DNA from 3 places in the Bradyrhizobium prioriisuperbiae genome. Region 1 is predicted to be linked to each of the others. Evidence: riboswitches for the same ligand, from Rfam matches in the RefSeq annotation. Region 1 holds a riboswitch; each other region holds the start of a gene.
The links. A riboswitch is a leader RNA that binds a small molecule or an ion and turns the genes downstream of it on or off. The one in region 1 is predicted to bind S-adenosylmethionine.
Positions count from the first base shown of each region.

Region 2: linked by a shared signal. The riboswitch ahead of metX (homoserine O-acetyltransferase MetX) and the one ahead of RS897_RS06935 (O-succinylhomoserine sulfhydrylase) in region 1 are both predicted to bind S-adenosylmethionine.
Region 3: linked by a shared signal. The riboswitch ahead of RS897_RS02145 (threonine aldolase family protein) and the one ahead of RS897_RS06935 (O-succinylhomoserine sulfhydrylase) in region 1 are both predicted to bind S-adenosylmethionine.

Region 1 is NZ_CP135921.1:1,474,976-1,485,186, forward strand. Features, by position in the region: gene RS897_RS06890 (isochorismatase family protein) at 1-124, shown strand, start outside; gene RS897_RS06895 (hypothetical protein) at 121-420, shown strand; partial or broken gene RS897_RS06900 (amidohydrolase family protein) at 457-918, shown strand; partial or broken gene ftrA (transcriptional regulator FtrA) at 960-1,101, opposite strand; tRNA gene RS897_RS06905 (tRNA-Gly) at 1,233-1,306, opposite strand; gene RS897_RS06910 (P-loop NTPase family protein) at 1,492-2,253, shown strand; gene RS897_RS06915 (EAL domain-containing response regulator) at 2,648-3,799, shown strand; gene RS897_RS06920 (SDR family NAD(P)-dependent oxidoreductase) at 3,796-4,554, opposite strand; gene RS897_RS06925 (MarR family winged helix-turn-helix transcriptional regulator) at 4,791-5,321, shown strand; gene RS897_RS06930 (2'-deoxycytidine 5'-triphosphate deaminase) at 5,347-6,456, opposite strand; SAM riboswitch at 6,588-6,667, shown strand; gene RS897_RS06935 (O-succinylhomoserine sulfhydrylase) at 6,736-7,965, shown strand; gene RS897_RS06940 (IS701 family transposase) at 8,130-9,413, opposite strand; gene RS897_RS06945 (SGNH/GDSL hydrolase family protein) at 9,600-10,211, opposite strand, start outside.
Region 2 is NZ_CP135921.1:3,495,469-3,505,679, reverse strand. Features, by position in the region: gene RS897_RS16500 (MOSC domain-containing protein) at 1-705, shown strand, start outside; gene RS897_RS16495 (TIGR02594 family protein) at 697-1,317, opposite strand; gene metW (methionine biosynthesis protein MetW) at 1,607-2,293, opposite strand; gene metX (homoserine O-acetyltransferase MetX) at 2,290-3,498, opposite strand; SAM riboswitch at 3,583-3,662, opposite strand; gene RS897_RS16480 (chorismate mutase) at 3,859-4,710, shown strand; gene hisC (histidinol-phosphate transaminase) at 4,774-5,865, shown strand; gene RS897_RS16470 (prephenate/arogenate dehydrogenase family protein) at 5,867-6,814, shown strand; gene RS897_RS16465 (Do family serine endopeptidase) at 6,874-8,412, opposite strand; gene RS897_RS16460 (DUF2125 domain-containing protein) at 8,571-9,767, opposite strand; gene RS897_RS16455 (gamma-glutamylcyclotransferase) at 9,919-10,211, shown strand, end outside.
Region 3 is NZ_CP135921.1:443,712-453,922, forward strand. Features, by position in the region: gene fumC (class II fumarate hydratase) at 1-1,401, shown strand, start outside; gene RS897_RS02115 (DUF4169 family protein) at 1,590-1,778, shown strand; gene RS897_RS02120 (ribbon-helix-helix domain-containing protein) at 1,775-2,074, shown strand; gene RS897_RS02125 (ribbon-helix-helix domain-containing protein) at 2,338-2,661, shown strand; gene RS897_RS02130 (GNAT family N-acetyltransferase) at 2,895-3,737, shown strand; gene RS897_RS02135 (MFS transporter) at 3,760-4,956, opposite strand; gene RS897_RS02140 (AraC family transcriptional regulator) at 5,039-6,037, shown strand; gene RS897_RS02145 (threonine aldolase family protein) at 6,043-7,077, opposite strand; SAM-I-IV-variant riboswitch at 7,126-7,236, opposite strand; gene RS897_RS02150 (cupin domain-containing protein) at 7,349-7,780, shown strand; gene RS897_RS02155 (aldo/keto reductase) at 7,930-8,943, opposite strand; gene RS897_RS02160 (GrlR family regulatory protein) at 9,142-9,480, shown strand; gene RS897_RS02165 (acetamidase/formamidase family protein) at 9,509-10,211, opposite strand, start outside.

The DNA.
Region 1 (10,211 bases):
AAACCAGGCCGGGCCGCCGGAGCTGAAGCAGGCCACGCTGTTCAACGTCGAGCGCTATTTCGGATGGGTATCCGATACGAGCGCGCTGACGCGCGCCATCAGCGGATCGAGAGAGGCTGCATGAGCCCGCCACGCGAGCGCATTGCGCTCACCAAGGTCTCGCGTGTCTACACATGCGACGACCCTGCCTCCACGATCGCCGACGCCACTGTTCTGGTCGAGGACGGCAAGATCCTGGCGATCGGACCCAGCCGCGAGATCGACACCTCTGGCTTTCGGCAGATTCCGCTCGCGGACCGCATCCTGCTCCCGGGGTTCGTAAACACGCATCACCACTTCTTTCAGCACCTGACGCGGAGCGTTCCGTTTGTGCACCGGGGTCGCGTGCTCGACTGGCTGGGTGGACTGTATCCGCTCTAGGCTGAACTCGACGCCGACATGATGTACTGGGCGACCATGGCCGCCTGCTGCGAGCTTCTGCTCAGCGGGTGCACGACGGTGGCCGACTGCTCCTATCTGCGCCCGAAGGACGACGGCTCGATCGTTGCAGCCGAGATCGAAGCGGTGAGGAGAGCGGGGCTGCGCTTTCATCTTCATCATGGATCGATGCCAACCATCGAAGGTGATCTCGCCGAGCGGCTTCGCCCCATCATGGGGGCGCGGCTGGATCATCTACTCGACGACGAAGCCGCGATCTTTCACGCCCAGGAGCAGTCGATTTTGCGATATCACGATCCGTCGCCCTATTCGATGCTGCGTGTAGCGATCGGCCCGACCTCGCTGCCCTATGCGAACCACAGGCTCTTGCGGCGCTTCGCCGAACTGGCGATGGAAGCGGATATCGGGCTTCATACTCATTTCCACTCCGGTCCGTCCGATTGGGAAGGAGCCGGCCTTCGTCCGCTCGATCTCCTGAGCGAACTGGGATGGATCCGGCCAAAGACATGGTTCGCTCACGCAACCCGGCTGGATGCCGAATTGGCGGCGCGCGGTCCAAAATCCTGGCGAACGATCTCAATCATGAGGTCAATCCCCGCCGCGCTGCCGGCCGATGTGAAGATACGCCCATGCGCCCGATTAGAGTGATGCGTCATCGATTTCGACGTTCGGAGCACGTTGGCGCAAGGATTCGACTGAAATTTGTATGGGCGTTGTACGGGATTTCGACAGGCCGCATAAAGTAGAGTAGTGAAAATGCCAAGAACCCCTTATTTTTCCGATAGAATTTGAATTGGAGCGGGCGAAGGGAATCGAACCCTCGTATGCAGCTTGGGAAGCTGCCGTTCTACCATTGAACTACGCCCGCATTATCAATGACTTGGCTGGTTCTCGCTTTGCGTTATGTGGCCATGAGGTGGACACTTCGCGCGGGGCCGATACCGCCAGACGACGCAGCTTATACTGATTTTTGATCAAGCCCGCTACGCTCGCCCGGCAGCTTTTTTCCTTTTGTGCCCCGTCTTCAGCGACCTCTATCATCAGGCGCTCGACGTGGTGTTGCTCACGCCCCCGCAGTTCGTCCAGACCGGAGAGGACCGTTCCGCCGTGACCCCGCCATTGACCAGCGTCTGGTCCAGGCTCGTGATCGTTGAGGGGATCATGGGCTCCGGCAAATCAACCAACACCCAGAGCATCGCTCGCAGGCTGGATGCACAGGGCATCCCCGCAATCGGGATCACCGAAGGGGTTCGTCCACATCCGATCCGTCTGAATTCCAACTTGCCCTGGAGTGAGACGAAGCCGGCCGAGCTTGCCAATTCGTGCATCGCCAAGTGGCGCTCATTCGTCGACAGGTCCTTGGCGATGGAACGCGTATCTGTTGTCGACGGACAACTCTTCCACGGCAATCTGACGACGCTATTCTTGCTCGAAGCCGATTTCGACTTGATTGCCGGATACTGTCGGGACGTTGTCGCAGTCATCAAGCCTCCGAGCCCCCTGCTCGTCTATTTTCACCAGGAGGATGTCGACAGCGCAATTCACGCCGTCTCGACGCAGCGAGGCGAGACATGGGTGAACTATCAGATCAATTGGAAACTGGAATCGCCGTACGCAAAGAGGCGCGGCCTGGCGGGCCTCGACGGCCTCATCGTCCTTTATCGTCACTATCGGGCACTCACCGATCAGCTGTTTGCGGATGTCGAGATCCCCAAGATCAGCATCGAGAATTCGCGGCAGGAGTGGGCGATATACGACGGCATGATCGATCGCGCGTTGAACAACGTAAACGCAATTTCGAAAATGCCGATTTGATGTCACAGAACTGGCACCAAGCAAGCAGGCCGGCGCGTGTTTGAGATTGTACGACGAGGCTGCTGGTCACCGGTCGTGACAAGCTAGTGCGGCGGAACGGGGCGAGACAACCGGCTATTTTCCAGCAGAAGCTGCGCCCTCGCATCGCCGCCGAACGAGGCGCTACCGCTGTCCCGGCACATTGCTTTCAATCTGCAGAAAATTTGAATCACATTGGCGGGCTTAACCTTACCGGGGCATAGCGGTGCATAGCCCCAACTATTCCCTAATCTGGGATCGTCGGCTCGCTAGGAAGGATGCGCTCAAAACAGCCGGTGATTCGATGCAACATCAAAAATCAGAAACACCTTCCAAAGCACCTTCCAGGTTCGTCGCATTCGGACGGCGCAAGATCATGCCGAGCGTCTGCGTGCTCGACGGCAAACAACACATCCGTACATTTCTGGTCGAAGCGCTCGAAGAGTTGGGACTGCTCACGACCGAATGCCGGGATGCGCAGGAGCTGGATGCGCGGCTCGCCCAGCAGCACATCGACCTCGTGGTGCTGGGACTGTCGGCCGGAGGGGTGGAAGCGAGCCACGTGCTGACGTGCCTCGCCGCCCAATCGTTCGAGGGCCAGGTCCTCGCACTCGGCCCAGCAGGTTCGCCCGTGGTGGCGGCGATCCGGCAATTGGGCCATGAGCTGGGGCTTGTGATGCGGCCGACGCTCGCCACGCCATTCGGCGCCGAGAGCCTGCGCGCCAGCGTCGCCGGCCTGTTGCCGGCAGACGGAGCTCCGAGCGCACCGGTGGACGTGGCGGAGGCGTTGAAATCGGGCTGGCTGGAGCTGTGGTACCAGCACAAGGTCGACGCGCGCACCTTGATATCGCGCGGCGCGGAAGCGCTGATCCGGATGCGGCATCCGTCGTGGGGCGTGGTACCGCCGGCCTACTTCATTCCCGAAGACGGCGATCCGAATTTCCGTGGCCTGTCGGAATTCGTGATCGGCAAGGCGATCGACGACTGGCGCTATTTTCTTGGCCACAGCGGCCCCGTGGATCTGTCGATCAACCTGCCGGCGTCGTTCCTCGAAGATCCGGAGGCGATCGACCGGCTCTGCCTGCAGATGCCGAACCATCCGGCCTTCAGCGGACTGATCATCGAAATCAACGGCACCGACATCGTCCGCAGGCTCGACCTGCTGGTGGATGTTGCCAAGCAGGTGCGTTTTCACAACATCGCCGTTTCGATCGACGACATCGGCACGGACTGGCCCTCGCTGATGGGGCTCAACGATTTCCCGTTCACCGAGATCAAGGTCGATCGCAAATTCGTCAGCGGCTGCGCCGACGACAGCCTGAAACGCAGCGTATGCCGCCGCATCATCGATCTGGCGAACAGCTACGGCGCGCGAACCGTCGCCGAGGGCGTCGAGACGCGCGCCGACCTCATCGCCGTGCACGAGATGGGCTTCGATCTCGCGCAGGGCTTCCTGTTCGGCAAGCCGGTGGCGCCGCGAAAGTTCGCGCGTTCCTCGCTGTCGCGGCCACTGGCCATGCTGGATTAGCGCGGCGCCATGCGAATGGCACCGTCGAGCCGGATGGTCTCGCCGTTCAGCATCGGGTTCTCCGCGATGTGCACGGCAAGCGCGGCGTATTCGTCCGGGTGTCCGAGACGGGAGGGATGCGGGACTTGGGCGCCGAGGCTTTTCTGCGCCTGCTCGCTCAGGCCCTTCAGCAACGGCGTGAGGAACAGGCCGGGCGCGATGGTGTTGACGCGAACAAGCGACTGGGCGAGGTCACGCGCGATCGGCAATGTCATGCCGACAATGCCGCCCTTCGACGCGGAATAGGCAGCTTGCCCGATTTGTCCATCAAACGCTGCGACGCTGGCGGTATTGATGATGACCCCGCGCTCCTCCCTCACAGGTTCCGTCGTCACCAGACGTTCGGCGACAAGCCGGATCACATTGAACGTCCCGATCAGATTGATGTTGATCACGCGCTGGAATGCAGCCAGCGGATGAACGCCGTTCTTGCCCACGGTCTTGATCGCATCACCGATGCCGGCGCAGTTGACCAGGATGCGGGGAATGCCGTGACGCGCCTCGCTTTGCGCGACAGCGGCCCGAACCTGCTCTTCGCTGGTGACGTCACCCGTGATCGCGAGCCCGCCGATCTCGCTGGCGACGGCCTCTGCGTCCGCCGTGTTGAGATCGAACACCGCGACACGCGCGCCCTTGGCAGCCATCGCACGTGCGGTCGCGGCGCCCAGTCCCGAGCCGCCACCGGTAATCAACACAGACAGATTATCGAGCTTCATGATTCAACCTTCAAAAACAGCGAATGGAAACCACCGCGGCAACGCGGCTGCGCGATCGGGACGATTCCTTGACAAGTGGCCAGCAGCCGTCGCCCTCCGCCCGGCAAAAAACCTGTCCCATGAGGCCTCCTTGCGTCTACAACCTGATGGGCGGTCAATTCGTGCTGCTCGAGAATGGTTATAGTATATAATTATTCTCGGAGGTGTCAATTCACGCACGGAGGCAGACGTTCGGAATGGGACAGTCCAATGGAACTTCCACGCAAAACGACACGCCCGCCGCGGGCGCAGCGGAGAAGGCCGGGCGAGACGATCTCGACCTGACCGCACTGCGGCAGACGCCGGGCTTCATGATCCGGATTCTGCAGCTTCAGATCTTTGAAGACTTCTTCGCATTTTTCGCCCCGCTGGGCCTTTCTCCCGCCGAACAGTCGATCCTGATGGTCGTCCAGGACAATCCGTCGGTGACGCAGACCGAGGTTGCCGGGGCGCTGAAGATTCAATTGCCGAACCTGGTCAAGATCCTGGCCAAGCTCGAGGCTGCGGGACTTCTGAAACGCAAGCGCTCGCTCCGGGACAAGCGCGCCGTCGAGCTGAGCCTCACGCCTGCCGGCCACACGACCGCCGAGAACGCCGCGAAACAGGGCCTCGCGTTCAATGCCCAAGTGCTGTCGGCGCTCACCCCGCGTGAGCAAGATCAGTTTCTGGCCATGCTGACGCGCCTGGTCGCCACGCGTGCGACGATACAGGACAGAAAGCCGGATTGAGGATGGGTTGTAGCGGCGCGCAGGATCAGGGCGCGCGGAAATGCTTCGACAGTTTTAGGCCCTGGCCCTGATAGTTGGAACTGATGCGCTGGCCGTACAGCGCGTCGGGTCGCGACAGCATCCTCTCGTACACGAGCCGTCCCACGACCTGGCCATGCTCGAGGATGAACGGCACTTCGCGCGAGCGCACCTCCAGCACGGCGCGCGAGCCCTGCCCGCCGGCACCGGCATAACCGAAGCCGGGATCGAAGAACCCGGCATAATGCACGCGGAATTCGCCGACCAGCGGATCGAACGGCACCATCTCGGCGGCGAAATCCGGCGGCACCTGGACCGCCTCCTTGGAAGCCAGGATGTAGAACTCGCCGGGATCGAGGATCAGGCTACGATCGGCGCGGGCCTTGATCGGCTCCCAGAATTCATCCACGGCATAACCGCCGCGGCGGTCGACGTCGACGACGCCGGTGTGACGCTTGGCGCGGTAGCCGACAAAGCCGTTCGATCCCTCGCCGGAGAGATCGACACTCAAGGCCAGCCCGTTGCTGAGATCGGCATGGTCGCTGTCGACAAGCTTCTCCTGGGCGTGCAGGGCTTCCAGCGCCGCCGTGTTGAGCAATGCATCGCCGGCGCTGAAGCGAATCTGCGACAGCCGCGATCCCTCGCGCAACAGCACCGGAAAGGTTTTCGGGCTGATCTCGGCATAGAGCGGACCATGATAACCCGCTTCAATCATGTCGAAGCGGCGGGTGCCGTCGGCGATGACACGGGTGAACACGTCGAGCCGGCCAGTCGAACTTTTCGGATTGGCCGCAGCCGAAATCGAGGGCGGCAGCGCCAGGCTTTCCAGCAGCGGCGCGATGTAGACGCAATTGGTCTCCAGCACCGCGTCATTGGACAGATCGATCTCGTGCAGCTTGAGATCGTCGATGCGCTCGGCGACGGTGGCGCCGGGGCCCGGCAGGAAACTGGCGCGGACGCGGAAGGCCGTGCTGCCGAGCCGCAGGTCGAGGCTGGCCGGCTGGATCTGGCTTTCAACAAAAGGGTATTCGGGCAGGATCACGCCGGCATCCGCCATCGCCGCGATCAGGCGATCGGGCAGAATTCCTTTGGAATCGGCTGGCAACGGCAATGTCACGATCGGGCCCCTGAGTTCCCCTTGGCTCCCCGCTGGAAGCCGTTTGGCTCCACCTAACCCACGAAAATAAGGGCTTTTATCGGTTACCTGAAGCCCGTCTTGACGAAAAGCCCACCCCGGATTAAGACGGCGACTTATCCCGTGGTCATTTGAGCCGGCCGGCTTGCAGCCACGTTAAATAAATCGCTAAACAGGCCGGGGACACATGTGATCCCGGCCGAACGCTTGTTCAGGCCGGTTTTTTTATGGCCAACTCAGGTTGGCCAGTCTGGAGTCACGATGTCCGAGTCACCCAAAACGCCTTCAAACAAGGCAACGAAAGCCCCCTCTGCCACTGCCCACTACCGCCCCGAAACCCGGCTGGTGCATGGCGGCTCGCTCCGCTCGCAATATGGCGAAACATCCGAGGCGCTGTTCCTGACCCAGGGGTTCATCTACGACAGCGCGGAACAGTGCGAAGCGCGCTTCACTGGCAAGGACCCCGGCTTCCTCTACTCGCGCTTTTCCAACCCGACGGTCGCGATGTTTGAGCAGCGCATGATCGAGCTCGAGGGCGCGGAAGCCGCGCGGTCGACCGCCACCGGCATGGCCGCGGTGACCACCGCGATCCTGGCCCCGCTGCGCACCGGCGATCACGTGGTGGCAGCCAAGGCGCTGTTCGGCTCCTGCCGCTATGTGGTGGAAGACCTGCTGCCGCGCTACGGCATCGAGTCCACCCTGGTCGACGGCCAGGATCTCGACCAGTGGCAGAAGGCCATGCGCCCCAACACCCGCAGCTGCTTCCTGGAAAGCCCGACCAATCCGACACTGGAGGTGGTCGACATCGCCGCGGTGGCCGACATCGCGCACAAGGGCGGCGCGCGGCTCATCGTCGACAACGTGTTCGCCACGCCGATCTGGCAGAGCCCGCTGCAGCTCGGCGCCGACGTGGTGGTGTATTCGGCGACCAAGCATATCGACGGCCAGGGCCGTTGCCTCGGCGGCGTGATCCTGTCGTCGGAGCAGTTCATCCAGGACCACATCCACAATTACCTGCGCCAGACCGGCCCGTCGATGTCGCCGTTCAATGCCTGGGTGCTGCTGAAGGGACTGGAGACGCTGGCGATCCGGGTGAAGCAGCAGACCGAGAGCGCAGCCGCGATCGCCGACGAACTGGCCAAGCACCCGAAAATCTCGCGGCTGATCTATCCCGGCCGCGACGATCATCCGCAGGCCGCCATCGTGAAAAAGCAGATGCGCGCCGGCTCGACCCTGATCGGATTCGAGGTCAAGGGCGGCAAGCCGGCGGCGTTCCGCACCCTGAACGCGCTGAAGCTTGCGAAGATCAGCAACAACCTCGGCGATTCCAAGAGCATCGTCACCCATCCGGCGACCACGACGCATCAGCGCCTGACACCGGAAGCCCGCGCGGAGCTCGGAATTTCGGAAGGTTTCATCCGCTTCTCCGCCGGCCTCGAGCACCGCGACGATCTGATCGAGGACCTGCAGGCGGCGCTGGAGACGGCGTAACTTGAATCTCGGCGTGTAGGGCGGGTTAGTCTTACTGCGTCATGATTTTTCTGCGCGTGGGTGATGCTGCGACGGCGCCGCAACAAGGGCATCGTATGATTGTTTTGCTGAGGGCCCGGCTCAACCGCACGCGCATGGTTGCGATCGAGTTCGGGACGTGGCGTTCAGGCCGCAAGGGCAGATCCTCTGGGTCGATAATTGTCGGGTAAGGGAGGGACCTGGACTGGCGCGGCGGAACAAGTTTCTGAGGGGGGAATCGTCGCCTGTTCGGCGATCAGGAAGCCGTAGGCCGCGATGCACAGGGTTGCGTGATGATGGAAGCCACGCCAGCCGCGCCCCTCGTAGTGACCGAGCCCGACCTCCTGCTTGAGCTCCTGATAGTCGCGCTCGATGCGCCAGCGCAGCTTGGCCAGATTGACGAGCTGCGTGAAGCTGACGTTCTCCGGCAGCGTGGCGAGCCAGTATTTGGTCGGCTCTGCTTCGCCCTCCGGCCATTCGATCAGCAGCCACTCCGGCGACAGCTTCTCGGGGATCAGTTTGTTGTACCCGACGCGGACACGCACCCGCGCAAAGCGCGAGGATAGCTGGTCGGCCGAGCCTTCCCGCCACGCCACCGTGCGCCAGGCCTGCTTCGGGAGACTGAGTGCCACTTTTTTGGCCGAGACCAGTTCGGGCTCGTCGCGGCGGCCGGTGTTGTTCATCGGCTTGTCCATCCGCCGCGGGCCGCTGCCAGGGGCCCACATCAAGATGGTCGGCACGATGCCGACCACGTAAGGCAAGCCCAATTCTGTCATGCCGGCACGCAGCCGCGCGTCCCTGCCGTAGGCCGCATCCATCAGCGCGACGCCGCGTGGCAGACTGCTCTCGCAGGCCCAGCGGATTTGCTCCAGCGCGATCTGCGGCTTAGTCTTGAACTTGATCTGCTTCGGCACGCCTGCCTTCTTCCGCCGGGCACGATCCTTCGTCCAGGCTTCCGGCAAGTACAGCCGATAGGCCACCGGAAGGCTGGCGGCATGATTGGCGATCGAGAGCGACACCGCCACCTGGCAATTGGCCTGCTTGCCGAGCTGCCCGCAATATTGGTGGTGCACGCCGACCGAATGCTTGCCTTGCTTGGGGAACGAGGTGTCGTCGATGATCCACGCCTCGATCGGCCCGCTCTTCTCGATCGCCGGCAGCACCAAATCGCGCACCTTGGTCAGCACGTCCTCGTCCGACCAGGCCGCGTTGGCGACAAAATGCAGCAACGACTGATGCTGTGCCGCCGTGCGCGCTGGAGCCGTCCGCGCCGCCATCGGCTCCACGCTCTTGCGTTCCCCAGGCAGCATCAGGCCCGTGCAATAGTCGCGCAGCGGTCTCGTCCGCTCCACGTGACCGATCACGCTTCCAAGACCGGCTACATACTCCGCAAACCGCGTTTCGCTATCCCCACCCTGATCGAGATTCATCCGGCCCTCCGCGCGCCAAATATTGAATCTCCTCAATTACTTGATTCTCAGCCTCAATGACTGCGACCGTCTGACTCAGTAGGATTAGCGCAGCGTAACCCGCCGCTCCACGAGCAACGCAGCAATTGTGAATGGCGGATTACGCTGCGCTAATCCGCCCTACGCGCTGCAGCGCGCGGTAGCGGCCTACATCGGCCGGAACGTCAGCACATGCGACGGCACTTCGACGCCAGCCTGCACCCGATCGACCGACTTGATGATGGAATCCCCGAGCAACTGGGCGAAGCAGGCATAGCCCCAGTCGTTCATGTGCAGGCCGTCCTTGATGACGAAATCATCAAACGGGATTTTCCGATCGTTGTGCCACTCTTTCATCACCGCGAAGCGCGGGAACACGCCGACCTTCATGACACGGGCGGCGCGGCCGATCACGCCGACCATCTTGTCGGAATCCTTCTCCCGTGCCGCTGTGGTGGCCGGGACATATTGCGGATCGACCAGCACGATATCGGCGTCGATGGCCTTCAGCCGCTTGATGCCGTCCTCGAGCATGCCCATGGTTTCGTCGATATCACCGCCCCTGATGACGGTGTTGGTGCCGAGCTGCCAGATCACCAGATCCGGCTTCTGATCAATCACGCTGGTCTTCAGCCGCTTCATCATTTCCGGCGTGTCCTCGCCGCCGATGCCCTGGTTCATCACGCTGATGTCGGCATTGGGATAACGCCGCCGCAACTGATCGGCCAGGCGATTGGGATACTGGAACGCCGGTGAGCTTGCGCCGAAGCTCGCCGTCGA
Region 2 (10,211 bases), 2.0 Mb from region 1:
ACGTTGCAGGCCGGCCAGACGCTGCCCGCCGACCGGCGCTACGCCATCGAAAACGGACCCAGCGGGTTTACGCCCGCCACCCCGCAGTATTTTCCCAAGATCAAGTTCCTGATGCTGATGCGGAACGAGCGTCTAGCGTCGCTGGAAACCCGCTACGACGAAGCCAGCCACGTCCTGACCATCTGCCATCACAAGGAAGAAGTCGCCCGGGGCAATCTGGAGACCGACGATGGCCGCGCCGCCATCGAGGCCTTTTTCGCCACCACTTTCGCCAAGGACCTGCGCGGGCCACCAAAGGTCCTGTTCGCGCCCGGCCACAGCTTTTCGGACGTCCCCCGCAAGGTGGTGTCGATCATCAACCTGGCGAGTGTGGCCGACCTCGAAACCATGATCGGCCAGAGCGTGCATCCGCTGCGGTTCCGCGGCAATCTCTATGTCGCCGGATGGCCGGCGTGGCATGAGTTTACGCTGCTGGAACAGACGCTCGCGATCGGCGAAACGCGTCTGAAAGTGATCAAGCGGATCGTGCGATGCGCGGCGGTGAACGTGGATCCTCTCACCGCGCTGCGTGACCTCAGTTTGCCGCACGACATGTTGCGGCACTACGGTCACGATGATTGCGGCGTCTATGCCGAAGTGATCGCCGACGGCGAGATTGCCGCCGGCGACCGGATATCGATCGTCAACTCGGATCCGTCAGCTTGACGGCATGACGTAGGCATAGATGCGGCTGCGCGGATAAACCGATTCCGCCACGCGACGACTGTGATTGCCGGACACGACAATCGGATTGCCCTTGGCATCGATGCCGCTGACGATCCCGACATGACCGCCACCGCGGCGGCCCATCACTGCGATCGCACCGACCTGCGGACCGGGCAAACGCTGGCCATAGCTCGCGAACGATCGCGCCATGTCGGAGCCGGTACCCTTATGGCCTGAGCGCTGCAGCACCATGTTCATGAACCGCGCGCACCACAGCCGGCTGCGGCCGGTGGGATTGCCGCCGATGTAACGGCGCGCTTCGGCAACGACATCCGATCCGCCGAAAGCGGGGGCCGGGCCCGCGAATGCGGGATTTTCCCACGGCGACACCGATGCGGATGCTTCGGACTGCGGAGCGCGCAGACGCCGCGCGTGCCGGTAATGCCGCGCCGTGTGATGATGCCGAACATGATGAGAATGGGCATGAGCGTGGCGGCCTGCGCCGTGCGATGGCCTCGCCGAGGCCGGTGTCGCGAGAGCGACGATTGCCACCGAACACAACGCAAGTGCGACGTGCCGCAGCGGCAGGCGAAACGTACCAACTTCAGTCATTCATAATCCTCAGTGACACCCCTCGTTCCCGACGGTCCCGCAAAAGGAACCGCCTATCCGGGCGCGAAAAACGAATGTGGTGTGACCTCAGCAAGGCGCGAGATGGCCCTGAGGGAACCATTTCGTGGTGATGTCGCGATGATAATGTGACGATGAAGTGGAGAGGTTTGCCGCGATGTCGCCGGAAAACCTAAGCGATTATTAACCGCGCATCTTTCGAAAAAATGATCGCACTTTCTCGCAAGAAAACGCTCGTTTCAGCAGCGCTCACGAACGATCTGCAAAAGCGCTATCCGCCGTTTGGATGATGCCCGGCGAGGTCGCGGCGGCTAAGTAGAAACACGCCCTGCTCGCCGAACATGTTCCAGAACCACCACGGCGCATTGAGACGAAGCGGCCGCCCGTACGGATTAAGCGCAACCGCCCGCTCCATCTTGACGTTGATCTCGTCGCAGAGCTGGACGAAATCCTTGATGGTGCAGAAATGAATATTCGGCGTGTCGTACCAGGTCGCGGGCAGGTTGTCGGTGCGCGGCATCTGGCCCTTGACCAGCAACTGCAGCCGCATCTTCCAGTGACCGAAGTTCGGGAACGACACGATGGCACGCCGCCCGATCCGCAGCATATGTTCGAGAACGACGCGCGGCTGCCGCGTCGCTTGCAGGGTTTGCGACAGGATCACATAGTCGAAGGAATCGTCGGGATAGTCGACCAGGTCAGTATCGGCATCGCCCTGGATCACGGCGAGGCCTTTGGCGACACAGCGATTGACCCCCTCGCGCGACAATTCAATGCCGCGGCCGTCAACGCCGCGACCTTCCAGCAGCCGCAGCAGATCGCCCTCGCCGCAGCCCACATCGAGCACCCGCGAGCCGGGTTCGACCATCTGCGCCACCAGCAGGTGATCGCCGCGATAGTTTTCCGCGCCTTGCGGCAAAGCAGCCGAGAGCGACCACGCGTGATCGTGCGTCGTCATGAGCTCATCTCCGCCTTGCGCAGGCCGCGTGTCACCGCGGCGGACTCCAGAAACGCGCGGACGATATCGGTGAATTCCGGCACATCCAGCAGAAAGGCATCGTGGCCCTTGTCGGTTTTGATCTCAGCGAACGACACCCGCGCGCCGCCCGCGTTGAGCGCATGCACGACCTCGCGCGATTCCGAGGTCGGATACAGCCAGTCGCTGGTGAACGAGACGACGCAAAACCGCGTGCGGGTGCCCTTGAATGCTGCGGCCAGCGCGCCGCCATGATCGGCGGCAACGTCGAAATAGTCGCAGGCCCGCGTCAGATAGAGATAGCTGTTGGCATCGAACCGCTCGACGAACGTCGAGCCCTGATGCCGCAGATAGCTCTCCACTTCAAAATCGGCGTCGAATGAGAAGGTCGGCATCTGGCGGCCCTGCAACCGCCGGCCAAACTTGCGGTGCAGCGCTGCATCCGACAGATAGGTGATATGCGCAGCCATCCGCGCCACGCCGAGCCCGCGATGTGGGCGCACGCCGTGCTCGAAATAGTGCCCGTTGCGCCAATCCGGATCAGCCATCACCGCCTGGCGCCCGACTTCATGAAAGGCGATGTTCTGCGCCGAATGGCGCGTGGCGCAGGCGATCGGCACCGCCGAGAACACACGTTGCGGATAGGCCGCGGCCCACTGCAGGGCCTGCATGCCGCCCATCGAACCACCGACAACCGCAAACAGCGTCTGGATGCCGAGAGAGTCGATCAGCATCGCCTGCGCGCGGACCATGTCCGGGACGGTAATGACAGGGAAATCCAGCCCCCAAGGCTTTCCGGTTGCCGGATTGGTCGACGCCGGGCCGGTGCTGCCGAGGCAGCCACCCAGCACGTTCGAACTGATGACGAAATAACTGTCGGTGTCGATCGGCTTACCCGGGCCGACCATGGTCTCCCACCAACCGGGCTTGCCGGTCACCGGGTTCACGTTTGCGGCATGCTGATCGCCCGTCAGCGCATGGCAGATCAGGATCGCGTTGGAACGGTCGGCATTGAGCCGGCCGTAGGCCTGATAGGCAATCTGGAACGGCGCAAGATCAACGCCGCAGTCGAGCCGCAGCGGCAGGTCGGCGCCGAGCACCGCAACCAGCGAGGTCGGATGATCCGCCTCACGCGCGTGCTCCGGCATTGCTGCCGTCTGGCTCTGAGACGACTGTAAATTTGCCATCCTGGTCCCGGCCTCCCGATGAGGTTTTGCCACCGAAAATCAGGTCATAAAAAAACCGGCCTGAACAACGGGGTTCGGCCGGGATCACTTGTGTCCCCGGCCTGTTTAGCGAGTTGTTTAACGTGGCTGCAAGCCGGCCGGCTCAAATGACCACGGAATAGGCAAAAGGTTTAATCCGACTGAGGTCCCTCGTCAAGACAAGCAGGGCACGGCGGAGTGCCTCACGCCGCGATTGGTTACCCGAGCGGCTCATGTTTTCTTTGCTTTCGCGCACCGTCTTTCCTATCAATGGCTTGTCCAGCCTGCAGATTTGACCGAACCGGCCATGCCTTGCGGGCTCCATGCCGCAAGGTTTTGAAGATGTCCAAATCGCCCCCCGCACCGCCGATGCTGCAGGAGCTGCGTCGCGAGATCGACCGGATCGACGAAGAGGTGCACAGCCTTTTGATGCAGCGCGGCGACATCATCGACCGGCTGATTTCGGTGAAGCAGACCCAGGAGGTCGGCTCGGCGTTTCGCCCGGCACGCGAAGCGGACATGATGAAGCGGCTGGTGCAGCGCCATCGCGGCATCCTGCCGCTCGACACCGTCGAGAGCATCTGGCGTGTCATCATCTCGACCTTCACCTATGTGCAAGCTCCGTTCTCGGTGCATGCGGATCTGTCGCCGGGCGACTCCGCCATGCGGGACTCCGCGCGCTTCCATTTCGGCTTCACGGTGCCGTTTATCTCGCACTTCAGCGCGGACGCCGCCGTCGAGGCCGTGGCAAAGTCCAAGGGCGACCTCGCTTTGGTATCCGCCACCTCGAGCCGCGCGCCTTGGTGGATTCCACTGGAAGCCGCGGGCGTTCCCAAGATCATCGCCCGACTTCCCTTCGTTGAGCGCGCCGATCATCCTGCCGCTCTGCCGGTGTTCGTGATCTCGCGCGTCGCCGACGACGCCATGGTCACCGACGTCGAAATGTGGAGCATCCGCGTCTCCGGCTGGAATGCGGAGGTGGCCCGCGCATTGTCGCCTCTGGCCGAAATCGTCGCGGTGCCGGACACCTTCGACGGCGCGGCCCTGCTGGTGTCGGTGACCAAGCAAAACGCCATCGACAAGATCAAGGCGACACTGCTCGCCGCCGGCGCCTCGGTGCGATCATCAGCCCTCGTCGGCAGCCACGCAACGCGCTATACGGTGGCCGCGAATGGCGCCACGGGGCCAGGCTGACCCGCCCATAACCGCTGAAATCCGATATTACTGAACTATAGAGTTTTTCTGGAGTCCGATCCAATGTCTCGCCCCGTGCCGAAGCCCGGCATCCTCGATATTGCGCCCTACGTCGCCGGCAAGAGCGGCGCTGGCCTGAGCGGCCGTGTGTTCAAGCTGTCCGCCAACGAGACCCCGTTCGGGCCCTCGCCGAAGGCGATCGAGGTCTACAAGACCGCGGCCTCTCATCTTGAGGACTATCCGGAAGGCTCTTCGCGGGTGCTGCGCGAAGCGATTGGCCGCAAGTTCGGGCTCGATCCTGACCGCATCATCTGTGGCGCGGGATCCGACGAGATCTTGAATTTCCTCGCCCATGTCTATCTCGGCCCGGGCGATGAGGCCATTCACACCGCGCACGGCTTTCTGGTCTACCCGATCGCCACCATGAGCAACGGCGCGACCAACGTCATCGTGCCCGAGACCGACTTCACCGCCAATGTCGACGTCATCCTCAAGGCGGTGACGCCGCGCACGAAGCTCGTGTGGCTCGCCAACCCCAACAACCCGACCGGCACCTACCTGCCGTTCGACGAAGTCAAGCGGCTACGCAATGGCCTGCCCTCGCACGTGCTGCTGGTGGTCGACGCGGCGTACAGCGACTACGTCTCGCGCAACGACTATGAATCCGGGATCGAGCTCGTCGCGACCACCGACAACACGGTGATGACGCGAACCTTCTCGAAAATCTACGGGCTGGCGTCGCTGCGCATCGGCTGGATGTACGGCCCCGAGCATATCGTCGACGCGGTCAACCGCATCCGCGGCCCGTTCAACGTCTCGACACCCGCCATGCTCGCCGCCGTCGCGGCGTTGGAGGACACCGAGCACTACGAGATGTCGCGTACGCACAACGAGCGCTGGCGCACATTGTTGACCGAAGATATCGGCAAGCTCGGCCTGAAGGTGACGCCGAGCGTCGGCAACTTCATCCTGATCCATTTCCCGCTCGACAAGGGAAAAACGTCCGACGAGGCAGACGCCTTTCTCACCCAACGCGGCCTGATCCTGCGTGCGCTGAAGAATTACAAACTGCCGAATTCATTACGGATGACGATTGGCACCGAGGAAGCGAACCGCCTGGTGGTCGAAGCCCTGACCGAATTCATGGGGACCTGAAGTGGCCACAACACCGCAGTTCCCACGGGTTGCGCTGATCGGTCTCGGGTTGATCGGATCCTCGATCGCGCACGCGGTGCGGCAGCTCGGTCTCGCTGGAGAGCTGGTTGCGACCGACGCATCAACCGACGTTCGCGCTCGCGCCACCGAGCTGAAACTTGCGGACCGGATCGCGACCTCGAACGCGGAGGCGGTCAAAGACGCTGATCTCGTCATCGCCAGCGTCCCGGTCGGCGTTTGCGCCGCGGTGGCGCAAGACATCGCCCCACACTTGAAGCCGGGCGCGATCGTGTCCGATGTCGGCTCGGTCAAGGGGTCGGTGCTGCGCGCGATGGCCCCGTATCTGCCGGATACCGTGCATTTCATTCCGGCTCACCCGGTGGCCGGCACCGAGAACTCCGGCCCTGATGCCGGCTTCGCCGAACTGTTCATCAACCGCTGGTGCATCCTCACGCCGCCCGAGGGGGGTGATGCCGCCGCGGTCGACAAGCTCGCGGAGTTCTGGCGGACGCTCGGCGCCAATGTCGAGGTGATGACCGCCGATCATCATGACCTGGTGCTGGCGGTGACCAGCCATCTGCCACATCTGATTGCCTACACCATCGTCGGCACCGCGGACGAGCTCGAGGATGTGACGCGCTCGGAAGTGTTGAAATTCTCGGCCGGTGGCTTTCGCGATTTCACCCGCATTGCCGCCTCCGATCCCACCATGTGGCGGGACGTGTTCCTGACCAACAAGGATGCGGTGCTGGAAATGCTCGGCGCATTTCAGGAGGATCTCTCCAAACTCACCCGCGCCATCCGCCGCGGCGATGGCGAGGCGCTGTTCGAGCATTTCACCCGCACCCGGGCGATCCGCCGCGGCATCGTCAATTTGGGCCAGGAAACCGCGAGCCCCGACTTCGGCCGGCCGCATGGTCCATTGCCGAAAGCGCCAGAGAAGCCTTGAGATCAACGAGGCCGGACGCGCCCGAAGGAGAACGCGCCCGGCCTTGTGGTGCGTCGCGTTCAGCCGATCGGCAGCGCTACGAACCTGGTGGTCTCCGCAGTTTTCACCCGCATCAGCACGTCATGCTTGCCGGCGGACTTGGCCTCGGTCAGCGCCTTGCGCACGTCGCCAACATTGCCGACGGACCTGCCGCCAACATCGAGGATGACATCACCCGACTGGAAGCCCCGCTCGGCGGCCGGACCATCCGGCTCCACGGCGGTGACCACGACACCCTTGCCGCCCGCACCCGCGACATCGCTGGCGGGCGCAAGCGCCAGTCCGAGATGCGGCGCATTGCCGTTTTGCGTCGCGTCCTGGTTGCCGGCATTGGCCTGACGCTGGTTCGGCATCTCGGCCAGCACGATGCTCACGGATTTCGTTTCACCCTTGCGCAGCAGATCGAGCTTGATCGAACTGCCCGGCGCCATGGTCGCGATCCGGCGGGCCAGATCGCGCGAATCCTTCACAGCCGTCCCATCCACCGCGGTGATGACGTCGCCGGCGGCGATATCCGCCTTGGCCGCGGGGCTGCCGGGCTGCGGTTCGTCCACCATGGCGCCTTCCGCCAGCTTCATGCCGAGGCTGTCGGCAATACCGCGGGTGACTGGCTGCACCTGGACGCCGAGCCAGCCGCGCGTCACCACGCCTTTGTCCTTGAGCTGGGCCACGACCATCTTGGCGGTGGCGGCGGGAATATCGAAGCCGATGCCGACCGAGCCTCCGGAAGGTGAATAGATCGCCGTGTTGACGCCGATCACATTGCCGTTGAGGTTGAACGCGGGGCCACCGGAATTGCCCTTGTTGATCGGCGCATCGATCTGGATGTAGTCGTCATAGGGACCCGAGCCGATGTCGCGGCCGCGCGCCGACACGATGCCGGCGGTGACGGTACCGCCGAGGCCGAACGGATTGCCGACGGCCACGACCCAGTCGCCGACCCGCGGCGGACCGCGATCCTCGAAATTCACATAGGCGAAGTCGGATTTGCCGTCGACCTTGATCAAGGCAAGGTCGGTCTTGGCGTCGGTGCCGATCACCCGCGCGGTATAGGTCGCGCCGTCATCGGTCGTCACCTGAACCGAGGTGGCGTGATCGACCACATGGTTGTTGGTAACGGCATAACCGTCGGCCGAAATGAAGAATCCCGAGCCGACGCCGGTGACCATCTGATGACGCTGCGGCCGACCGCGCGGCGCGTTGTCGGACCCGTATTGCTGGAAGAACTGTTCGAACGGCGACCCCTGCATGAAAGGCGGTTGGCCCTGCTCGTCCGAATTCGAGCTCAATTCCGCCGCGCTTGCGGTCTCGTCCATTTTCACACGCACCGAGATCACCGCCGGTTTTACCTTGGCAACCAGATCGGCAAAGCCTGCGGATTGCTGCTGGCCTTCCGCGGCCTGTGCGCTCGATGTCCAGGCCGGCAGTGTCGGCCGGCCATAAGTCACGCCGCCCGCGACGACGGCAGCGCCGAGGACGGCGACCGAGGCCAGCAGGGCCAGGCGTCGCGGTGATCGGATTTTTCGGGTGTTCGAGAGATTGGTCTGATCGTCAGTCATCATTGCAACTCCGGGATCAACAGCAGCCCAGCCGTTGTCCCAGAGTGTATGGATGCGACGTTACGACGTCCTGTCGGGGACGTTAATTCGCGGAAAGTGTTCGCAGCCCGCGCGCGTTCATCAAATTATTGATCACACCGACGTGCGACGCGTTGCGGTCAATACAGGGGTGGCGTCTGCGCGACCTGCAGCGGCCCCAGGAAGATCGCGCCATCGACGAACCTGAGCGGCACTGCAATCGCCTTGCGGCCTTCCAGCGTGGTCGGCTGCCCCAGCATGTTGATGCCCGCGGCAATCCCGGCATTGGCATTCTTGCGCGCGAGATTGCCGAGGCCGGGAATCATCTTGTCCAGCGCACCGATCACATTGTTGACGTCGCTCGCTTTGACGCCCGGCGCCATCTTGTCGATCGCCGATTGCGACACGCCCTGGTCGAGCAGCCGATCGAGCCCAAGCGCGGGAATGATCCGCTCGAGTCCCGCCACCGTCATCTGCAGCTGGCCGTCGAGCTTGCCGTTGGCATTGATGCTGAGCGAGCCGGCAGCGAGCGACAGCAGATCGCCCTGCTCCACACGCGACTGGGTGATGTCGATGCCTCCGCCCGCGGCCTGGATTTCCCGGAAACGGACCGGCCACGGCTTCGGCGAGAGATCCTTCAGGCCGCGAATCTGGGCCCTGATATCGGCATTGAACGGCTGCTGCAGCACCGCATGCACGCCCTCGACGCTGGCGTCCTTAAGCTGCAGCACCGTTTCGATCACCGGATTGTCGGCGACCGATCCTTCCGCCAGACGCGCATGGAATTCCAAATGACTGGCCCGAATCAACGGCACCTGCTGGTCGCCGCTCATGCGGTCGAGCGCCGGACTGTCGAACTCGAACGAGGTCCGCTGCGGCGAGAACGGCAGGCCGACCACGCTGGCGCGGCCCTTGCTCCAATTGCCGACAAACGACGGTTGCTGGCCGATGTCGGTGAACGTCACCGGACCGGTAAATTCGGCGATGATCAGCCGCGGATCATAGATCTGCGCGATCACGAAAATGTCAGATAGCCGGGCCGTGATCGGTGTCCGTGTCGCGGCCTGTTCGGCGGTCTGCGACACAAGCTGGACGCTGGCGCCATTGCAATGCACCTCCAGCCGGAACGGAAAACCCGCGACCGAACGGTTGGTGCAGTCATAGATCCGGCCGGATTTGGCCTCTCGGGCACGCCAGCCGTCCAGCGCATCGTCGATCTGCGACGCCGCATAGAACCAGAAACCACTCCAGCCAGCCGCCAGAGCGAGCACCAGGATCGGCATGGCATAGAGCGCCCAACGGGAGCGGCGGCGCGGCGGGGGTTCGAAATCAGACATCAAGGACCTTGATCACGACATTTGGAGCATTTTCAGGCGGACAAAACGTCCCGCAATCGGGGGATACCCTTATAGCGAATCGCTGTCCGGCTAAATGGCATTGAACTCAGGGACGCCTCATGACACAGAAGATGGCGAACGTGTGGACTGAATGGCGGCAAAAACCCTCTCCGAGACTGATTTCACCGAAGGCGATCTGTGGGTCTTCGGGTACGGATCACTGATCTGGAAGCCTGGATTCGACTTCATCGAACAGGTCCCGGCGCGGCTGATCGGCGAGCACCGGGCGCTCTGCATTTATTCGCTGGTGCATCGGGGCACCCCGGAGAAGCCCGGCCTCGTGCTTGGGCTGGATCGCGGCGGCGCCTGCCAGGGGATCGCTTTCCGTGTCGCGCGTGAGCACCGCAAAGCCACCGTCGCCTACCTGCGCGAACGTGAGCAGGT
Region 3 (10,211 bases), 1.0 Mb from region 1:
GCACCGAAGGCAAACCCAACCCGCACCGAGACCGATACGTTCGGGCCGATCGAGGTCGCCGCCGACCGCTATTGGGGCGCGCAAACCGAGCGTTCCCGCAACAATTTCCGGATCGGCGGCGAGCGCATGCCGCAGCCGATCATCCGGGCGCTGGCCGTCGTCAAGCTCGCCGCCGCGGAGACCAACCGCGAACTCGGCCTGCTCGATCCCAAGCTGGCCGATGCCATTGGCCGCGCGGCACGCGAGGTAATCGACGGCACGCTCAACGATCATTTCCCGCTGGTGGTCTGGCAGACCGGCTCCGGCACCCAGACCAACATGAACGTCAATGAGGTGATCTCGAACCGCGCCATCGAACTGCTCAGCGGCACCCGTGGCAGCAAGAAACCGGTGCACCCCAACGACCACGTCAATATGAGCCAGTCGTCGAACGACAGCTTCCCGACGGCGATGCATATCGCCGCCGCCGAGCGCATTCACACCGACCTACTGCCGGCACTGAACCATCTGCTCACCGCGCTCAAGGCGAAAGAGAAAGAGTTTGCCAAGATCGTCAAGATCGGCCGCACCCACACCCAGGATGCCACACCGCTGACGCTGGGACAGGAGTTCTCCGGTTACGCCGCCCAGATCGCTAGCGGCATGGCGCGGATCCGCCTCGCCGTGAAGGAATTGTACGCGCTGGCGCAAGGCGGCACCGCGGTCGGCACCGGCCTCAATGCCAAGCCGCGTTTTGCCAAGCTGTTTGCCAAACACGCAGCCGTGATCACAAAGCTGCCGTTCATCACCGCGCCGAACAAGTTCGAAGCGCTGGCGTCGAACGACGCTTATGTCGCGGTGCACGGCGCGATCAATTCCGCCGCCACCGGCCTGTTCAAGATCGCCAACGACATTCGCCTGCTCGGTTCCGGCCCGCGCTCGGGATTGGGTGAACTGATCCTGCCGGAGAACGAGCCGGGCTCTTCGATCATGCCGGGCAAGGTCAATCCGACCCAGTGCGAAGCCCTGACCATGGTGTGCTGCCAGGTGTTCGGCAACGAAACCACCATCACGGTGGCCGGCAGCCAGGGGCATTTCGAGCTCAACGTCTACAAGCCCGTGCTGGCACATTGTATGCTACAGTCGATCGGGTTGATTGCGGATGCGGCGCGCTCTTTCACGGACCATTGCGTCACCGGCATCCGCGCCGACGAAAAGCGGATCCAGGACCTGATGCAACGCTCGCTGATGCTCGTCACCGCGCTGGCTCCAAAGATCGGTTACGACAGTGCCGCCAAGGTCGCCAAGACGGCCCACGCCAACGGAACCACACTGCGCGAAGAGGCGGTACGGCTCGGCTTTGTCAGCGCCGCCGAATTCGATCGACTGGTGAAGCCGGACAAAATGACGCAGCCGGGATGATCCCCCGGACATCACTTGTTGATCTAAATGGCCTGACGAAGCACTGATGTCGCGACTAAAGTTGAACGGCGCCCCCGTTGCGAAATGCTGCGTGAGTCGCAGACTCGTGGTGCCGAGCTGGTGAAATCGGAACTTGCGGCGTCGCGGACGGAATCCAGTCCGCCGCGACAGGCTCATAAGGAGTGACCGTGGGCGAAGTTGTGAACCTGAACCGCGTCAGGAAGCGGGTCGCGCGAGAGCAAGCGAAGAAAGAGGCCGACGCCAACCGCATCAAGTTCGGGCGCAGCAAGACCGAGCGAACCATCGACGAGACGACAACCCGACGGCAGGACTCTTTGCTGGAGCAGCACCGGATCGATCGCGAGGACGAAACATGAAATCCCCCGTCGTGAAACGCTCGATTGTCGTCGCTGGTCATAAAACCAGCGTCAGCCTCGAAGAGGCCTTCTGGAACGGCATGAAGGAGATCTCCAGCGAGCGCGACCTGACGCTGTCGGAACTGGTGGGCGAAATCGACGGTCATCGCCAGCAGGGGAACCTGTCCTCCGCCATTCGGCTGTTCGTGCTCGACTACTTTCGCAAGCGTGCAAGCGGCTCGGCGAAAACTACTGATGGAAAATCGAGCGACAATACGGATGCGGCTGCGCAAATGTCCCATCAGGAAAATACCTGAGGCCAGCGTCACGATCGTGTCTCTCTCTTAGGTTGTTTACCGAATATCAACGGTAGTCGAAGTGGGTTACGTTATACCCACATCGCATCGTTTGTTGTGTGATTCCGATGCGACGGGGCCGAGACGGCGCCGTGAAGCGTCTCTCTCTTCCCACCCATTCTTACCGCGAAACGGTTCGCGTCCGATGAGCATTCATCGTGCGCAAGTGATGATGCTTGGCCGCGAACAGACTTTGGCAACGAATTGGACAAAGGAGTTGGGGCATGGAGACCGAAAGAGCAGCATCCGAACACGGCGGACCCGTCGAAAAGGAATTTGCCGTTGTCAAACGATCGGTCGTCGTTGATGGCCACAAAACCAGCGTCAGTCTCGAGGATGCGTTCTGGCGCAGCCTGAAGGATATTGCGGCGCGACGCGGCATGACGCTGTCGACGCAGATCGCCGTGATCGACCAGCACCGCAAAACCAACAATCTGTCATCGGCGATCCGGCTGTTCGTGCTGGAACACTTCCGCGCCCGTGCGCTCAGCGCCGTCTTCATCGGCGAGCGCCAGGGCATGCCGCGCGGCCTGGAACCGCGCGCATAAAGCTGACGAGCATTGCGCGCGCCCTCCGTTGAGACGGGCGCGCGCAATGGCCGGGGTGATGAATTCACCCCGGGTATCGCTATCGATAGCGGCATCGTGATCCAACTGCAGGCTGCGCTCCGGCAGCGGCCCGCAACCAACGGATTTCCATTTTTTCAGCGCCTCGTTGTTGATGCACGTCAGCACGTCCGGACCTATAGTCTGCTGGTACGTCCAGAGGCGCGATCATCCCCGTGAGCGAATTCCTGATCCGGACCATGCGGCCGGACGATATCTCGACCGCCGTGAATTGGGCGGCGGCGGAAGGCTGGAACCCCGGCCTTGCCGACGACGCCTGTTTCGCCACGGTTGATCCGGAAGGCTTCCTGATCGGCGAGCTCGACGGGGTCGCGGCCGCAACCATCTCCTGCGTCAATTACGACGCGAGCTTTGCCTTCCTCGGCTTCTACATGGTGCGCGCGGACTTGCGTGGCCACGGCTACGGACTGCGCGTATGGGACGCCGCCATCGCGCACGCCGGAACGCGTGTGATCGGGCTCGACGGCGTCGTGGCGCAGCAGCAAAACTACAAGAAGTCAGGGTTCGCGTTCGCTTATGCCAATGTCCGGTACGGCGGGACCGTCGCCGCTCCACCAGCGCCGCAAGCCGGTGTCATTCCGCTCACCGAACTCCCGCTGGCAACCGTGGAGGCCTCCGACGCCATGGTGTTCCCGGCTTCACGCACGGCGTTTCTGCGCGGGTGGATCAACGCACCCGGACATATCGGTTGCGCGCTGGTGCGCGACGGCGAACTTGCCGGCTGGGGCGTGATCCGCCCCTGCCGAAGGGGTCACAAGATCGGGCCGCTGGTGGCTGACAGCCGCGGCGCCGCCGAGACCGTTCTCTCGGCTTTGCTGGCCCGCGCCGGAGGCGGCGAGATCTTTCTCGATATTCCCGGCACCAACCGAGACGCGATCGCGCTGGCGCAAGATCTGGGTCTTGCGCCAGTGTTTGAGACTGCGCGCATGTATACCGGCAAGATTCCATCGTTACGGCTGGATCGGCTGTTCGGCGTCACCACCTTCGAGTTGGGCTAAAGCTAGCACCCGCCAGTGGCGCTCAAACCGCCACCTCCACCGCGCGCGGCCGCACCCCCACCCCGATAATCAGCCCCGCCAGCAGCAGCACCAGCGCACTGGCCGTAAACACGCCGGTGATGCCGCTGAGGTCGAACAGCATCCCACCGCCGGCAGCCCCCAAGGTAATGGCGAGTTGGACCGCCGCGACCAGCAGACCGCCGGCGCTTTCGGCCTGATCAGGGACGGTGCGGGTGAGCCAGGTGGACCACGCCACCGGCACCGCGCCGAACGCCAGCCCCCAGAGCACGACCATCACCGCATCCGCGACTGCGTTCATCGGGGCAACAAGGCTCAATCCGAGGACGCCCATCAGAAGCGGCATCGCGAGCAAGGTCAGCCGCAGGCTGCGCTCCAACAGCGGGCCCGCCAGCAGCGTGCCGAGGAAATTGGCCACCCCGAAGCCGAGCAGGATGGCGGAGACGACGCTGATGCCGACAACGACGCTCTCGAGGAAGGGGCGAATATAGGTGAAGAACGCGAAATGCCCGGTGAACACCAGCATTGCGGCGAGCATGCCGAGCCCGACCCCGGGTCGGACCAGCACGTCGACCAAGGTGCGCAGGCGGCTGTCGCCGCTCGGCGCCATGCTGGGCAAGGTGAAGACCTGCGTGACCAGCGTCACCACACCGAGCGCTGTGGCGATGAGGAATACGTTGCGCCAGCCGATCATGTCGCCGAGATAACTGCCGACCGGGGCGGCCAGGATGGTGGCGGCGGAGACACCGCTGAAGATCATCGACAGCGCACGCGGCACCAGCGCCTGCGGCACGAGGCGCATGGCGACCGCCGCGGACATGGTCCAGAAACCGCCGATGGCGGCGCCGAGCAGCACGCGCCCGAGCAGCAGCCAGGACAGCGACGGCGCGAAAGCCACAATCAGATTGGAGATGATCAGGAGCACCGAAAACGCCAGCAGCACGCGCCTCCGGTCGATGCGCCGCGTCGCGGCCGAGATCAGCAGGCTGGTCACCATCGCCACCGCCGCTGTCGCGGTCACCGCCTGGCCAGCCAAACCTTCGGTGATGCCGAGATCCGCGGCCATCGGCGTCAACAGGCTGGCGGGGAGAAACTCCGCTGTCACCAGGCCGAAAACGCCGAGTGTCATGGCTCCCACCGCACCCCAGGCCGGCGTGTCGCCCGTCCGATCCTCTCCAGCCGCCTGCACCGATGCGCTCATTGGTCTCTCCATTCGCGAAGACGTGTTTGCACCGCAGCACATAGGGTGGTTTTCCCGGACGATCTATGCCATATAGTCCGAAATGCTTGATCGAAAGTCCGACAATGGCAAGCCGGCGGAGGCGACGCCCCTCCCCGCCGACCTCGTGAGCGAACTGCTTATGGGGATGCGTCTGGTTGGCCTGTCGTATCGCCGCATCCAGATCACGCCCCCGTTCGGGCTGCGCTTCGGCGCGGTGGAGGGGCGGGCGCAATTCCATTTTGTCGCGCGCGGCCCGGTGTTCCTGCGCTGTGCCGACGGCACGATCAACCCACTGAGCACCGGCGATGCGGTGCTGCTGCCGCAGGGTGGCACCCACGATCTCGTCTCTCAGCCGGACCTGCCTTGCCGCCATGTCACCGCACTCGAAAGCGTCCCGATCTGCAGGAGCATCGACGCGATCCAGGCCTGCGGCGACACCGCCTGCGATGGCACAGGCGTGCTGATCTTCTCCGGCTGCATGGAATTCGACCTCGGCAGCATGCACCCGCTGGTCGCGCTCATGCCGGGCATGATGTTCGTCGGCACGCTGCTGGAGCGTTATCCCGAAATCCTGCCGATGCTGGAGGCCATGGAGCGCGAAGCTCGCGGCGAGCGCGCCGGCTTTGCCGGGATTCTGGCGCGGCTTGCGGACGTGGTGTCGGCCTTCATCGTCCGCGCCTGGGTTGAATGCGGCTGCGGCGAGTCCAATGGCTGGGTGGCGGCGCTGCGCGACCCGCGGCTCGGCCGCGTGATCGCGGCACTGCACCGCGAGCCGGGCCGAAACTGGACCGTGGCCGAGCTTGCAACCGTGATGGGCAGTTCACGCTCGGTGTTCGCCGAGCGCTTCCTGGAGGTTACCGGCATGACGCCGCTGCGCTATCTCACCGAGCTGCGGATGCGGCTGGCGGCGCAATGGATCGGCCGCGACCACCTGCCGATCGACGCCGTCGCCGAGCGCCTGGGCTATGGCTCGCAGGCCGCCTTCAGCCGCGCCTTCAAGCGGGTGATCGGCAACCCGCCGGGCGCAACACGCACAAGTGCGAATGCACCGGGCGCGTGATCAGCTCACGCCGCCGTTATCTGCCTGATGTCGGCGGCGAGTTGATCGACGCGCTGGGCATCCGCATCCCAGGCGAACATGAAGCGGGCGCCGCCGCCGATGAAGGTGTAGAAGCGCCAGCCGCGCTCGCGCAGGGTCGCGAGTTTCGCCTCCGGCATCCGCACGAACACCGCATTGGCCTGTGGCGGGAACATGATGTCCACCCCGCCCAGCCCCTCGATCTGCCGCAGCAGACGCTTCGCGCAGGCGTTGCCATGCTCGCCGTTGCGCAGCCAGGCGCCGGTGTCCAGCATGCCGACCCAGGGTGCGGCGAGAAAACGCATTTTCGAGGCGAGCTGCCCCGCCTGCTTGCAACGGTAATCGAAATCTTCCGCCAGCTTCGGATCGAAAAACAAGATGGCTTCGCCCGCGGCCATGCCGTTCTTGGTGCCGCCGAAGCACAATACGTCGACGCCGGCGCGCCAGGTCATGTCGGCCGGGCTGCAGCCGAGGCTGGCGCAGGCGTTGGCGAACCGCGCGCCGTCCATGTGCAGATGCAGGCCGAGCTCGCGGCAGGTAGCGGAGATCGCGCGGATCTCCTCAACGCTGTAGACCAGCCCGGTCTCGGTCGGCTGGGTGATCGTCACCACCCGCGGCTTGGGAAAATGAATGTCACTGCGGTTGGTGGCGATGGCGCGGATCGCCTGCGGCGTCAGCTTGCCGTCGGCGGACGGCGCCACCAGCAGCTTCGAGCCGTTGGAGAAGAACTCCGGTGCGCCACATTCGTCGGTTTCCACATGAGCTGCCTCCGAGCAGATCACGCTGTGATACGACTGGCACAGCGCCGCCAGTGCCAGCGAGTTCGCCGCGGTGCCGTTAAAGGCAAAGAACACCTCGCACTCGGTCGCAAACAGCGCACGGAAGGCATCCGACGCCTTTTCGGTCCAGTGATCGTCGCCATAAGCGGGCGCGTGGCCCTGATTGGCCGCGGCCATCGCCTGCCAGGCTTCCGGACAGATGCCGGAATAGTTGTCGCTCGCAAATTGCTGGGATTCGTTCATCACGCACCTCTGGCCAATCTCATCCATCATGGGAAAGGGCGATGCGAGGCGGTCCCGTTTGGTTGCCGGATCGGCCGCATCTCCCTGTTGTCGCAGGGAACGCCACCTTGCTCGGGAGCAGGTTGGCGTTGAGCATCAGCTCAACTCTTGATGGTGCGCATGGCATAAACGGGAAAATCGGCTCTGGCAAGAGCTCACGGCCTGTTGCTTCGCCATGGCAGGCCTTTCGCCGCAGGGTCTGCTAGGCTCGCGGCAAACAGAGAGGTTCAGCATGACCGACGACACCACGGCGTCCACCGGACAGTTCAACATCCAGGCGATCGCCGACGCGCTACCGCCTTCAGCCAAGACGCTGCTGGTCGACACGTATCTGACCAATCGCGAGCAGGCGAGCGCACGGGTGTTTCGGGTCTATCGCCCGACGCCACCGCACTATCATGCGACCTGCGACGAATATCTCTACGTGTTCTCCGGGCGCGGCACCTTCTGGATGAAGGACCCCGCCACCAAGAGCGAGTTCGCACCGGGACAACTGCTGTTCTTCGAGCGCGGCACGGTGCATGCCATGCCTGAGCTTTATGAGGAGCCGGTGGTGTTTCTGTCGATCGACACGCCGCGGCGGCAACCGACCGACATCATCTTCGTCGATCCGAAAGACGGCTCGCCGGAGACCTTCATGGCCCGGAACGCGGCGTCAGAATGATTGTACTTTTGTCGTGCCGGGCTTGTCCCGGCAACCTCGCTTAGGGGCGCACTGCGTCCCTAAGCGGGATCACCGGGACAAGCCCGGTGATGACTGTTGTGGGTGGAGATGCTTTATTCGCGACAATGACGATCGTCGGCCCATCCGCCTCACGCGCCGTTGCGCACCGGCCGGCCCTCGATCGGATAGGCCGGATCGTTGAAGCCCGGCGTCGAGGGATGTCCGGTGGTGACGAGGCTGTTGACCAGCGCCTCGTCCTCCGCGGTGAAACGATAGGCCAGCGCCTTGACGTAATCGTCCCACTGCTCTTCGGTGCGCGGCCCAGCGACCACCGCATCGATGAAGCGATTGTTCAGCACCCAGGCCACCGCGAACTGCCCGGCGGTGATTCCACGCGCTTCCGCATGCTTGCGGATGGTCTGCGCCAGTTGCAGCGATTCCTGACGCCATTCGGTCTGCATCATCCGGGTGTCCTTGCGGGCCGCGCGTGTGCCCTGCTCCGGATTGCTGTCGGGGGCGTATTTTCCGGTGAGGACGCCGCGCGCCAATGGACTGTAGGGCACAACGCCAAGACCGTAGAAATTGCAGGCCGGCAGTTGTTCGACCTCCGGCATCCGGTTCATGGCGTTGTAATAGGGCTGGCTGACCACTGGCCGGTCGATACCGAGCCGATCGCAGATGTTGCAGATCTCGGCGATCCGCCAGGCGCGATAGTTGGACACGCCGAAGTAACGCACCTTGCCCTGGCGAATGAGATCACCCATCGCCCGCAACGTCTCCTCCAGCGGCGTGGTGTGGTCTTCCTTGTGCAGATAATAGATGTCGAGATAGTCGGTGCCGAGCCGCGCGAGGCTCTCATCCGCCGCCTGCAGCAGCCATTTGCGCGACAGCCCGCGCCGGTTGACGCCCTCGCCGATCGGGTTCGCCGCCTTGGTGGCGAGCACCCAATCGTGGCGGTGCCTGGCGATGGCCCGGCCGACGACCGCTTCCGACTTGCCCTGCGAATAGGCATCCGCGGTGTCGATGAAATTGATGCCGGCGTCCCGGGCCTTGGCGACGATGGTGGCAGACGTCACCTCATCGGTGGCGTCGCCGAACATCATGGTGCCGAGGCAAAGCTGCGAGATCTTCAGGCCGCTGCGGCCGAGGTTGCGGTGGTTCATTTGGTCCTCCGTCTTGTTCATGAGTGTGGCCCGGCTTTCGCCGACTGATACGGGCAGACGTCGCCCTTGTCCACGGTCCGTCTCGGCCGCTCTGCTGCAAATCACCGCAGAAAACGAGCTGTCGAACCGGCCGCCGTCACAGTATTGTGAGGCCGATGATCAAAATGCTTCCGCGCGGCCGGGTGGAACGGACGAAGCATGAGGAACGGGCTTTACACGATTGCCATCGACATGCTGGACGGCGTGGACGCCCGCGCGACCGGCGTCATCGTGCTGCGCGACGGCGCCATTCACGGCGGCGACAGCTATTTCTACTACACCGGCAACTACGAGACCGGACCGGACAAATGGCGGGGCGAACTCGTCACCCATCAGCACACCCAATCCCGCGGCAATCCGGTGTTCGGTGGCCGCGACGTCAGCGTCGGTTTTTCCGGAAAACACGATGCGACGGGAGCCGTTGTCTACGGCACGGCACTGGTGGGATCGCGCAGCGTCAGCTTTCGCGCCACCTTGCGGCGGCTGGCCGACGCCTGACCATCCGGCCGGTCGAAGCCGTCCAAGATCAGGGGTGCACGACCGACTTCGCGATCATGCAGTGGATGCCCTTGGAGCCGTTGACCGTCTGCGTCACGCGCAGGTCAGCGGCCAGGCTGCACAGCGTGTAGGCGTCTTCACGCGACAGCTTTCCGATCTCGCCGAGCAACACGATCATGTCGCGCAATGCCTTGACCACGCACTGATCGAGATCCGGATCCATCGCCATGGTGATGTAATGGGTCGGCGTCTCGGCCCGCGGATAGGTAAACCGCAGGTCCTTGCGCAGCCTGAACGCGAAGCGGCCCTGCAGCGCGGTCTCGATCGCAGTGACGCAGACCTCGCCGTCGCCTTGCACACCGTGGCCGTCGCCGCAGGAAAACAGAGCGCCGGGCACGAACACCGGCAGATAGAGTTTGGCGCCCGGGATCAACTCCTTGTTATCGAGATTGCCGCCCATGGCGCGGGGAATGAGCGAGCCGATGCGGCCCCAGGCCGGCGGCGGCGCGACACCCATCACTCCGAAGAACGGCCGCAGCGGCAGATCGAGCCCCCACGGCAAACGGCCAACCAAACGCTGCTCGTCGAGCGGAATGGTGATGAGCCGCGTCTCGTGGAAATCGTCCGGCAACGTGCCGCTGAGCGGACGGATCAGATTCCAGCCCCAGTCCTGCCGCAGCTTGATGTCGAGGATTTCGACTTCCAGCACATCACCAACCGCGGCACCATCG